DNA from 2 places in the Streptomyces longisporus genome. Region 1 is predicted to be linked to the other one. Evidence: riboswitches for the same ligand, from Rfam matches in the RefSeq annotation. Region 1 holds a riboswitch; the other holds the start of a gene.
What was found. Region 1 has a riboswitch for ZMP and ZTP ahead of ABD355_RS05285 (phosphoribosylaminoimidazolecarboxamide formyltransferase). Riboswitches for the same ligand answer to the same signal wherever they lie in the genome.
Positions count from the first base shown of each region.

Region 1 (4,253 bases):
GAGCCGGGCGGCGATCTCCGAGTTGGTCAGGCCCTCGGCGAGCAGCCGGATCACCTGCAGCTGGCGTTCGGTGAGACCGGCAGGGTTGCCGCGGGTGGCGGCGAGCGGGCCGCGCGGGATGCGGCGCACGCCGAGGCCGCGCAGTTCGGCGCGGACCAGCCGGGCCAGCGGCTCGGCGCCCAGCGCGTCGAGCCGGGCGAGGGCGGTGAGCTTGTCGGCGGGCTCCGGGCTCTCGGCGAGGGCGGCGGCGTATTCGTAGGGGCAGCCCGCCGTGTGCCACAGGGCCGCGGCCCGCCGCCACTGCCCGCGAGCCTGCAGCGCATACGGATGCCCCGAGTCGTCCGCCGGGACGGGGTGCCCGGACTTGGTGAGCCAGTAGCCGAGTTCGGCGCGGTAGGGGACACCGGCCAGGTGGCGGGCCTGGGCGTGCACCGGGGCGACGGCCTCGACGACGGCGGCGTGGTCGCCGCGCAGCCAGGCGGCCTCCGCGAGCGCGGCGGCGACGGGGCCCGTGCGCTGAAGTTCCCGCGTGCGTACGGCGATCTCGCGGGCCTCGGTGAGGAGTTCGTCGGCGCCGGGCCGGCCGCAGCGGGTGCGCACCCGGGCCAGGACGGTCAGCGCCGGGCAGCGCGCGGGCAGGAAGTCGTGGATGCCGAACTCGGCGTGCCGCTCGGCCTCGTCCCAGTCGGCGGCGGCGAGCCGGCGTATGGCCAGCTCGACATGGAGGTAGGTGAGGAAGCCCAGATGTTCGGCGCGGTCGGCCAGGTCCATGGCCGGGAGCAGGAAACGGTCGGCCTCCGCGAACTGCAGGTGGTCGAGCAGGGTCCAGATGAGGTTGGCGTAGGCACGGCAGGCGTGCTCGACCTCACCGGCGTCCAGGGCGACCGCGAGGCTCTCCTCCAACTGGTGCCGGCCGCCGGAATCTCCACCGCGCCAGCGGGCCGTGCCCATGTTGTTGAGGGCGTGCGAGAGGATCGCCGCGTCCTGGGTCTTCTGCGCGAGCACGATGGCCCGTTCGGCGTGTTCGACGGCCTCGGGATAGCGGTCGGACAGCATGCGCAGCTGGGCGATGTTGCTGACCGCAAGGGCCAGCAGCCGGTCGTCGCCAGCGTGTTCCAGGACGGCGACGGCCTCGCGGGCGGCCTCCTGCGCCTCGTCGGCGTCCCCGGCCCACCAGTGGATACGGGAGAGCCAGCGCAGGTCGGCGCCGAGGGCGAGGGTGTCGCCGAGGGAGCGGCGCAGGGCGACCGCCTCGCGCTGGGCGGTGACGGCGGCAGTCGAGTCGGCGATGGTGTAGCTCTCCACGGCATAGCGTTCGAGCAGGTCGGCGAGGTCGGGCGGAGGATAGCGGTGCCGTTGCCGCAGGACGAGGCGCAGCTGGGCGGCGGCCTCGCGGTGCGCACCGGCTCCCGCGGCGTCGCGAGCGGCGTCGGGCCCGTAGCGGGCGATGGCGTCCTGGTCGCCGGCCTGGGCGGCGTGGTGGACGATGCGGGCGGCATCCGAGCCGGGCCGGGCGACGAGGGCCGCGAGGACGCCGCGGTTGAGGTCGATGCGCCGGGCGGTGGGCACGGAGTCGGCGACCGCCCGCCGGATCAACTCGTGCCGGAACGCCACCCGTTCCGGTGCCACGGCCAGCAGCCCGCGCTGCTCGGCCGCGGCAAGGACGGTCACCCCGTCGTGGAGCAGCGCATCCACCAGCGGGCGTTCGACCGCCGAGGGGACGACGGCGAGCTGCTCCAGTGCGTCGACGGTGGCCGGTTCCAGTCCGCGCAGCCGGGCGAGCACGGCGTCGACGACGGTCGGGGGCACTCCCCCGGTGCCGCCGGAGGCGAGGACCTCGGCGACGAAGAAGGGGTTGCCGGACGTGACTTCGTAGACCTGAGCGGGGTCGAGGCGGCCGGCCGCGCTGAGCGTGCGGACGGCGGCGAGTGACAGCCTGGCCAGGGGCAGGCGGTGCACGCGGGGTGCGCGGGAGACCTGGCCGAGGAGGTGGCGCAGGGGGTGTCCGCGGCTCAGCTCGTCGTCGCGGTAGGTGAGGACGAGCAGGGCGGGCAGCCGCTCCATGCGCCGGACGAGGAAACGCAGGGCGTCCAGGGACGCCTCGTCGGCCCAGTGCACATCCTCGACGACGAGTACCGCAGGGTGCGGGGTCACGGCCAGCTCGCCGTGCAGGGCCTCGTAGACGCGGTGGCGGTCGCCGCCCTCGGTGACGGCGCGGGCGAGTTCGGCTCCGACGCTGCCGACGAGGTCGCGGAACGGCCCGAGGGGGCGCCGGGTGGCGAGGTCGTCGCACTGTCCGACGAGCACCCGGGCCTGCGTGGGGAGCCGCTCGGGCATGGCCCTCACCAGGCTCGACTTGCCGATTCCTGCCTCGCCGAAGACGAGCACCACCGAACCGGCCCCGTCGGCCGCCTCCCGTGCGGCCGTGGCCAGCTGTGCCAGCTCGGGCTCGCGCTCGAGGATCCCCCGGTCCACGCCGCCGATTCTGCCACCGGAGCCGGGCGGGATGACGGGTCCTGCCGGTCGGATGTTGCCGGTAGAGTCGGGTCCGGCCGCGACTGGCGAGGGTGGACGACCACCGGGGAGCGGCCGTGGTTCAGCGTGAGCGTCGACCGCCTGGGCGCCTCCGTCGGTGATGTTCCCGCTGAGGAGGCCATGACGTGGATCTGCGGTACGGAATGAACCCGCAGCAGAGTGCGGATGCCACGCCGGTGCGGCCCGGCCGGTGGCCGGTTCGGGTGGTGCACGGAAGACCGTCGTACATCAACATGCTCGACGCCCTGAACGGCTGGCAGCTGGTGCGGGAGGCAAGCCGCTGCCTCGGCCGGCCAGCGGCCGCTTCCTTCAAGCACGTCTCACCAGCCGGTGCGGCCGTGGCCGGGCCCGTCGACGAGGTGACGGCACAGCTGCACGGCGTCGACCGGGCCGAGACTGGCGCCCTGACCAGTGCGTATCTGCGCGCCCGGGACGCCGACCCGAAGTCGTCCTACGGCGACTTCGCCGCCGTCTCGCACCCGGTCGACGAGGAGCTCGCCGAACTGCTGGCCCAAGTCGTGTGCGACGGCATCATCGCGCCCGGCTATGCGCCGGGCACCGTGGGCAGACTCGGCAGGAAGAAGAACGGCCGCTTCCTCGTCCTGGAGGCGGATCCGGCCTTTGTGCCGCCGGAGCGGGAGACGCGCGAGCTCTTCGGTCTGCGGCTGAGTCAGCAGCGGGACGAAGTGCCGTGTGCGGAAACGCTGTTGGAGAACGTCGTGTGCGGCGCGCTCCCCACGACGGCCGCGGAAGACCTTCTGCTGGGCCTGGTGGTGCTGCGTCACACGCAGTCGAACTCCGTGTGCTATCTGCGCGACGGGGCGACCCTGGGCATCGGCGCCGGGCAGCAGTCCCGCGTGGACTGCACACGGCTGGCGGGGGCGAAGGCCGGCACCTGGTGGCTGCGCCGCCATCCGGCGGTGCGCGCGCTCGCCTTCGGGCCGGGCGTCCGGCGCCAGGACCGGATCAACTGGCAGCTCCGGTTCATCGAGGGGGACCTCACGGCGGACGAGAGGGCCAGGCTGTCCGCTGCCCTGGCGCAGCCGGTGCCGGAGTTCACGGCCGGCAGCCGCGCCGAGTGGACGGCCCGTCTGAAGGGGGTCTCGTTCGTCTCCGACGGAGCTCTGCCGTTCCGCGACAACGTCGACCACGCCCAGCGGCACGGTGTCGACTACATCGCCGAGCCGGGCGGATCGATCCGCTCCACGGAGATCGAGGACGCCTGCCGCGAGCACGGGATCAGCCTGGTCCGCACCGGCCTCAGGCTCTTCCACCACTGAGCAACGCCCCGTCAGGCCAAACCCGACGCCCTCGCACCGACCAGAAAGCTCATCAGCATGCTCACCGTTCATGACCTGCTGGCCGCCAACCCCTACCCCGGCCGCGGAGTCCTGTGCGCCCGCACCCGCTCCGGGGCCGTGCTGGGCGGCTACTTCCTCACCGGCCGCAGCCCGGCCTCACGCGACCGCGCGCTGCGGCTGATCGACGACGACCTCGTGGTGGGCCCGCTCACTCCCGGGGAGCGCGATCCCCTGCGTCACTACGCCGCCGCCACGACCACGAGCGAATGGCTGGTGCTGGGCAACGGAGAGCAGGTGTCCCAGGCCGCGGAACGGCTCAGGGCGGGAGCCTCGCCGACCGAGGCGCTCAGCGGCTTCGAGTACGAACCCGACCCTCCGATCCGCACCTCCCGCCTCACCGCGCTGATCAGCCGCGAC
Region 1 covers NZ_BAAASG010000002.1:818,730-822,982, forward strand. The annotation lists gene ABD355_RS05280 (helix-turn-helix transcriptional regulator) at 1-2,475, opposite strand, end outside; ZMP/ZTP riboswitch at 2,545-2,629, shown strand; gene ABD355_RS05285 (phosphoribosylaminoimidazolecarboxamide formyltransferase) at 2,661-3,815, shown strand; gene ABD355_RS05290 (IMP cyclohydrolase) at 3,873-4,253, shown strand, end outside.

Region 2 (4,253 bases), on a different contig from region 1:
AGGCGGAGGCGGCCCTGTGGTCCCGGGTGCGCGCCACGCTGCAGAGGTACGCCGACCGCCACGGCTGCCCACCGAGGCTCGCCGCCCTCCTCGCCGGGGTGCCACTGCCCGCCAAGGCCAATCTGCTGACCCGCTGGGAGCGCAAGGCGGACCGGGACGCCGGCTACGTCCGGCTGCCGTCCCCGCTCGCCGAGGACATCCTGCGCGACTCGACCGGGAGCCCCCGATGACCGACCCGACACCCGCGGTCCGCGACCGCGTCCTGTCCCTGCCCGCCACCGAACTGCCCGCGTACCTCTACGACTTGGCGGCGCTGCGGGCCGATGCCGCCGCGGTGCGGGCCGCACTGCCGGAGCGGGTCGAGGTGTACTACGCCGCCAAGGCCAACCCGGAGCCGGAGATCCTCGGCGCGCTCGGCCCGTACGTGGACGGCTACGAGGTCTCCTCGGGCGGTGAACTCGCCCATGTGGCCAAGGCGGTGCCGGAGCGGCCGCTCGCCTTCGGCGGTCCCGGCAAGACGCCGGACGAGGTGCGGGCCGCGCTGGAGCTCGGCGTCGAGCGTTTCCATGTGGAGAGCGAGTACGAGCTGCGCATGCTGGCCGAGCTGGCGCGGACATGCGCGCCGGGGCGACGGGTGGCGGTCCTGGTCCGCGTCAATCTTCCGGTCGCGGACGGGGCGCTGGCGGGCAGCTCACTGGCGATGGGGGGCCGTCCCACCCCGTTCGGCCTGGATCCGGCGCAGGCCGTCGATGTCGTCCGGGCGCTCGCCGACGGGATGTATCCGCACCTCGAACTACGGGGTGTTCACGCGCACCTGGCCAGCGGCCTGGAGGCGACGGAGCAGCTGGCGGTGGCCGAGTCCATCGTGTCCTGGGTGACGGGTCTCGGTGTTCCGCTCGCCGAGGTGAACGTCGGCGGCGGGATGACCGTCGACTACACCGATCCGGAGCGCCGCTTCGACTGGACCGCGTACGGCAGCGGGCTCGCCCGTCTGACCGAGGCGCACCCCGGGCTGACCCTGCGCATCGAGCCGGGGCGGGCGCTGACGGCGTACTGCGGCTGGTACGCCACCGAGGTGCTGGACGTGAAGCGCAGCCACGGCGAGGACTTCGCGGTGGTCCGCGGCGGCACCCATCATCTGCGGACCCCGGCGACGAAGGGGCATGACCAGCCCTGTTCCGTGCTGACGGTGGACGCCTGGCCGCACCCGTGGCCGCGGTCGGCCGCCGAAGGCGACCGGGTCACCGTGGCGGGGCAGCTGTGCACACCGAAGGACGTCCTGGCCCGCCGGGTCCCCGCGCCGGGGCTCAGGGCGGGCGACCGGGTGGTGTTCTCGCTCGCGGGCGCCTACGCGTGGAACATCTCCCACCACGACTTCCTGATGCACCCCCGGCCCGGTTTCCACTTCCTTCACCCTTCAACCGCCGGGCTGTGATCAGGTCACCGGCACAGCGAAAGGGCCGCCCGGAGAGGGGCGGCCCTTTCGCTGTGCGCGGACGTTCGATGCGGCGTCGGCGTGTTACAGGGCCCCCGGGAACCCGCTTGCGGCTCCCATGCGGGCCACCCGGTCCAGCTGCTCGAGGTTGTTGAGGCGGTTCAGGTGCTGCAGCTGCTCGGAGGGGCGCGGCACCTCGGCCCTGCGCTCCGCCGGGATGCCGCTCTGGGCGAGCGAGTCGAGCGTGGAGATCGGGTTGAGCTCGCTCGCGTCCTTGTTCTGGATGGTCGCGTCGGACGCACAGGCAAGCGGCGCGGCAAGGGCGGTGATTCCTGCGGCGAGACCAACGGCGGCGACGATACGTCGTGTTGAGATCATGCTTCCCACAACGTCACCGGGCCTGCGGCGGTCACGGCCGCGCCCCGCCACTCACCCATCAGGGGCAGTGCTCCGGCTGCGCTTGCCGAGGCTGCCGCGGCGGAGGAGCCTCAAAGGAGAGGTCCTTCGCGGCCCGCAGCTCCTCGGGTCGCGGCCCTCGAAGGAGGTCATCATGGGCACCACGGCAACTCCCGGCTTCAGCGCGGACACCCTGCGCAAGGGGATCGAAGGACACACTGCGGCGGATCTTCTGTCGCTCTACGCGGACGACGCGCAGATACGCATCGTGGACCGCAACACGCAGCCCAGCCAGCCCAAGGTTCTGCGCGGTCGTCAGGAGATCGGCGCGATGTTCGAAGACATCTACAGCCGTGACATGACACACAAAGTGGACCAGTGCATCATTCAGGGCGACCATGCCGCCTACAGCCAGTCCTGCCAGTACTCGGACGGGACGCGGGTCCTGGCCGAGTCGATGATCACACTGCGCGACGGCAAGATCGCCGAAGAGGTTCTGATCCAGGCATGGGACGAGTAGGAGGCAGAACCGCGAGGGTTCAGGTCACCTCTCGGTTGACCTGGACCTTCTCGGCCCGTGCGGCACTGGGGCGAGGGCGTCCGGCCCGGCCTCGGACCCGTATGGCACAACGACTGGCCTCGATGGCCCTGCTGCGGTCGGTGCTGAGAGCGAGGCGGTCCCGCCGGCTTCCCGCCGCGCGAAGGCGGCGCGTGCTGCACCGGTGAAATCGGCTCCTGACCGTCGTGGCGGCTCGGCTAGTCTGAGGGCGGGCCGTGACTGGCGCTGAGGTGGAGCACCACCGGGAAGCGGCCACGCAGAGTCGATGCCGTGCGCCTGGGCGCTACGTCACACCAGCCCAGGAGTGGATCATGTCCCAGGCCCGGCTCATCGACGGCACCTCCCTTGCCCGGCGCATCGTCGCGGACACCGCAGAGCGGGCGGCCGACCTCACCGAACGGACCGGAACGGCGCCCTGTCTGGCGACGGTCCTGGTCGGCGAGGACCCCGCGTCCGTCACCTATGTCCGGATGAAGCGGAACCGCTGCCGCAAGGCCGGTATCGAGTCGCGCCAGGTGGAACTTCCCGCCGACACGACCACCGAGGAACTCGTCGGCGCCCTGCGCTCCCTGTCGGACGACCCCGGTGTGCACGGCATTCTGCTGCAGCACCCGATGGGCGAGCACATCGACGAGCGGGCCGCGTTCGAGGCGATCGCGCCCGAGAAGGACGTCGACGGCGTCACCTTCGCCTCCTTCGCGACGATGAGCTTCGGCCTGCCGGGCTTCGTGTCGTGCACGCCGGGCGGCATCATGCGGCTGCTCGACGAGTACGGCGTCGACCCGTCCGGGAAGCGGGCCGTGGTCGTGGGCCGCAGCGCCATCCTCGGCAAGCCGGCCGGCATGCTGCTGCTCGCCCGCGACGCCACGGTGACGTACTGCCACTCGCGTACCCGGGACCTGTCCTCGGTCGTACGGGAGGCGGACCTCGTGGTCGCCGCCGTGGGGCGGCCGCGGTTGATCCGGGGCGAGGACATCAAGCCCGGCGCGGTGGTGATCGACGCCGGCTACAACCCGGGCAACGTCGGCGACGTCGACTTCGACTCCGCCGTGGAGCGGGCCGGGCTGATCACTCCGGTGCCGGGCGGTGTCGGTCCGATGACGATCGCCACGCTGCTGGAGCAGACCGTCGCTGCCGCCGCCCGGCAGCTCGGGGTGTGATCAGGGCATCCAGGCGCTGTAGTCCATGACGTCGCCGGCCTTGACGCCGTACTCCGGCTCCGCCCTGGTGAAGACGGTCTCCAGGCCGAGGACCGCACCGGTGGACGGCTGCATGATCAGCATCCGCCGGTAACCGGCGCCCTCGTACTCGTACGCCTGGCCGCTCCGCCCGAGCCGGTCCGTGACCTGGCCGACCGGCCGCAGCCCCTCGGTGCCCGCGAGAAGCCGGGCCAGCGTCGCGGACTCGCGGGCGCCGAGGGTCCAGTGGTCGAGCAACGCCCCTACGGCGTCGAGGAGTTCGGGGGTCGTCAGCCTGGTGCGGGTGTACGAGGCCTCCTGGAGATAGGCCCGCAGCCGCGCCGTGTCGTTCGGCGGGGGCGACTCGGGCGGCGCGTCGCTCCAGCTGGGCGGAAAGGTCTGGCTACTGATGACATGGCCGTCCTCCACCAGGTGCGGATCGCCGTCGTCGCGCAGGACCGGCCGGCCGGGGTGGCGGGGGTCGGTCGCCACCACGAGCTCGGTGTGGCTGCCGTCGGCCTGCCAGCGCACGACGCGCTCCTCGGGGAGCGTGATCGGGGGCTTGTCGTCGCTCATGCCGAGGCTCCAGGACTGCACATGTGTGCCCTTGCGCAGCTTCGGCGCATCCTCCGCCGCGGCCTGCCGTTGTGCGCGGTCGGCGAGTTCTTCCAGGGGTACGGGGGTG
Region 2 covers NZ_BAAASG010000008.1:174,515-178,767, reverse strand. The annotation lists gene ABD355_RS17910 (IucA/IucC family protein) at 1-230, shown strand, start outside; gene ABD355_RS17905 (type III PLP-dependent enzyme) at 227-1,435, shown strand; gene ABD355_RS17900 (hypothetical protein) at 1,520-1,813, opposite strand; gene ABD355_RS17895 (nuclear transport factor 2 family protein) at 1,986-2,351, shown strand; ZMP/ZTP riboswitch at 2,596-2,679, shown strand; gene ABD355_RS17890 (bifunctional 5,10-methylenetetrahydrofolate dehydrogenase/5,10-methenyltetrahydrofolate cyclohydrolase) at 2,702-3,550, shown strand; gene ABD355_RS17885 (CU044_5270 family protein) at 3,551-4,253, opposite strand, start outside.
Region 2: it holds a riboswitch for ZMP and ZTP, as region 1 does, so the genes downstream of both, ABD355_RS17890 (bifunctional 5,10-methylenetetrahydrofolate dehydrogenase/5,10-methenyltetrahydrofolate cyclohydrolase) here and ABD355_RS05285 (phosphoribosylaminoimidazolecarboxamide formyltransferase) in region 1, are expected to answer to the same signal.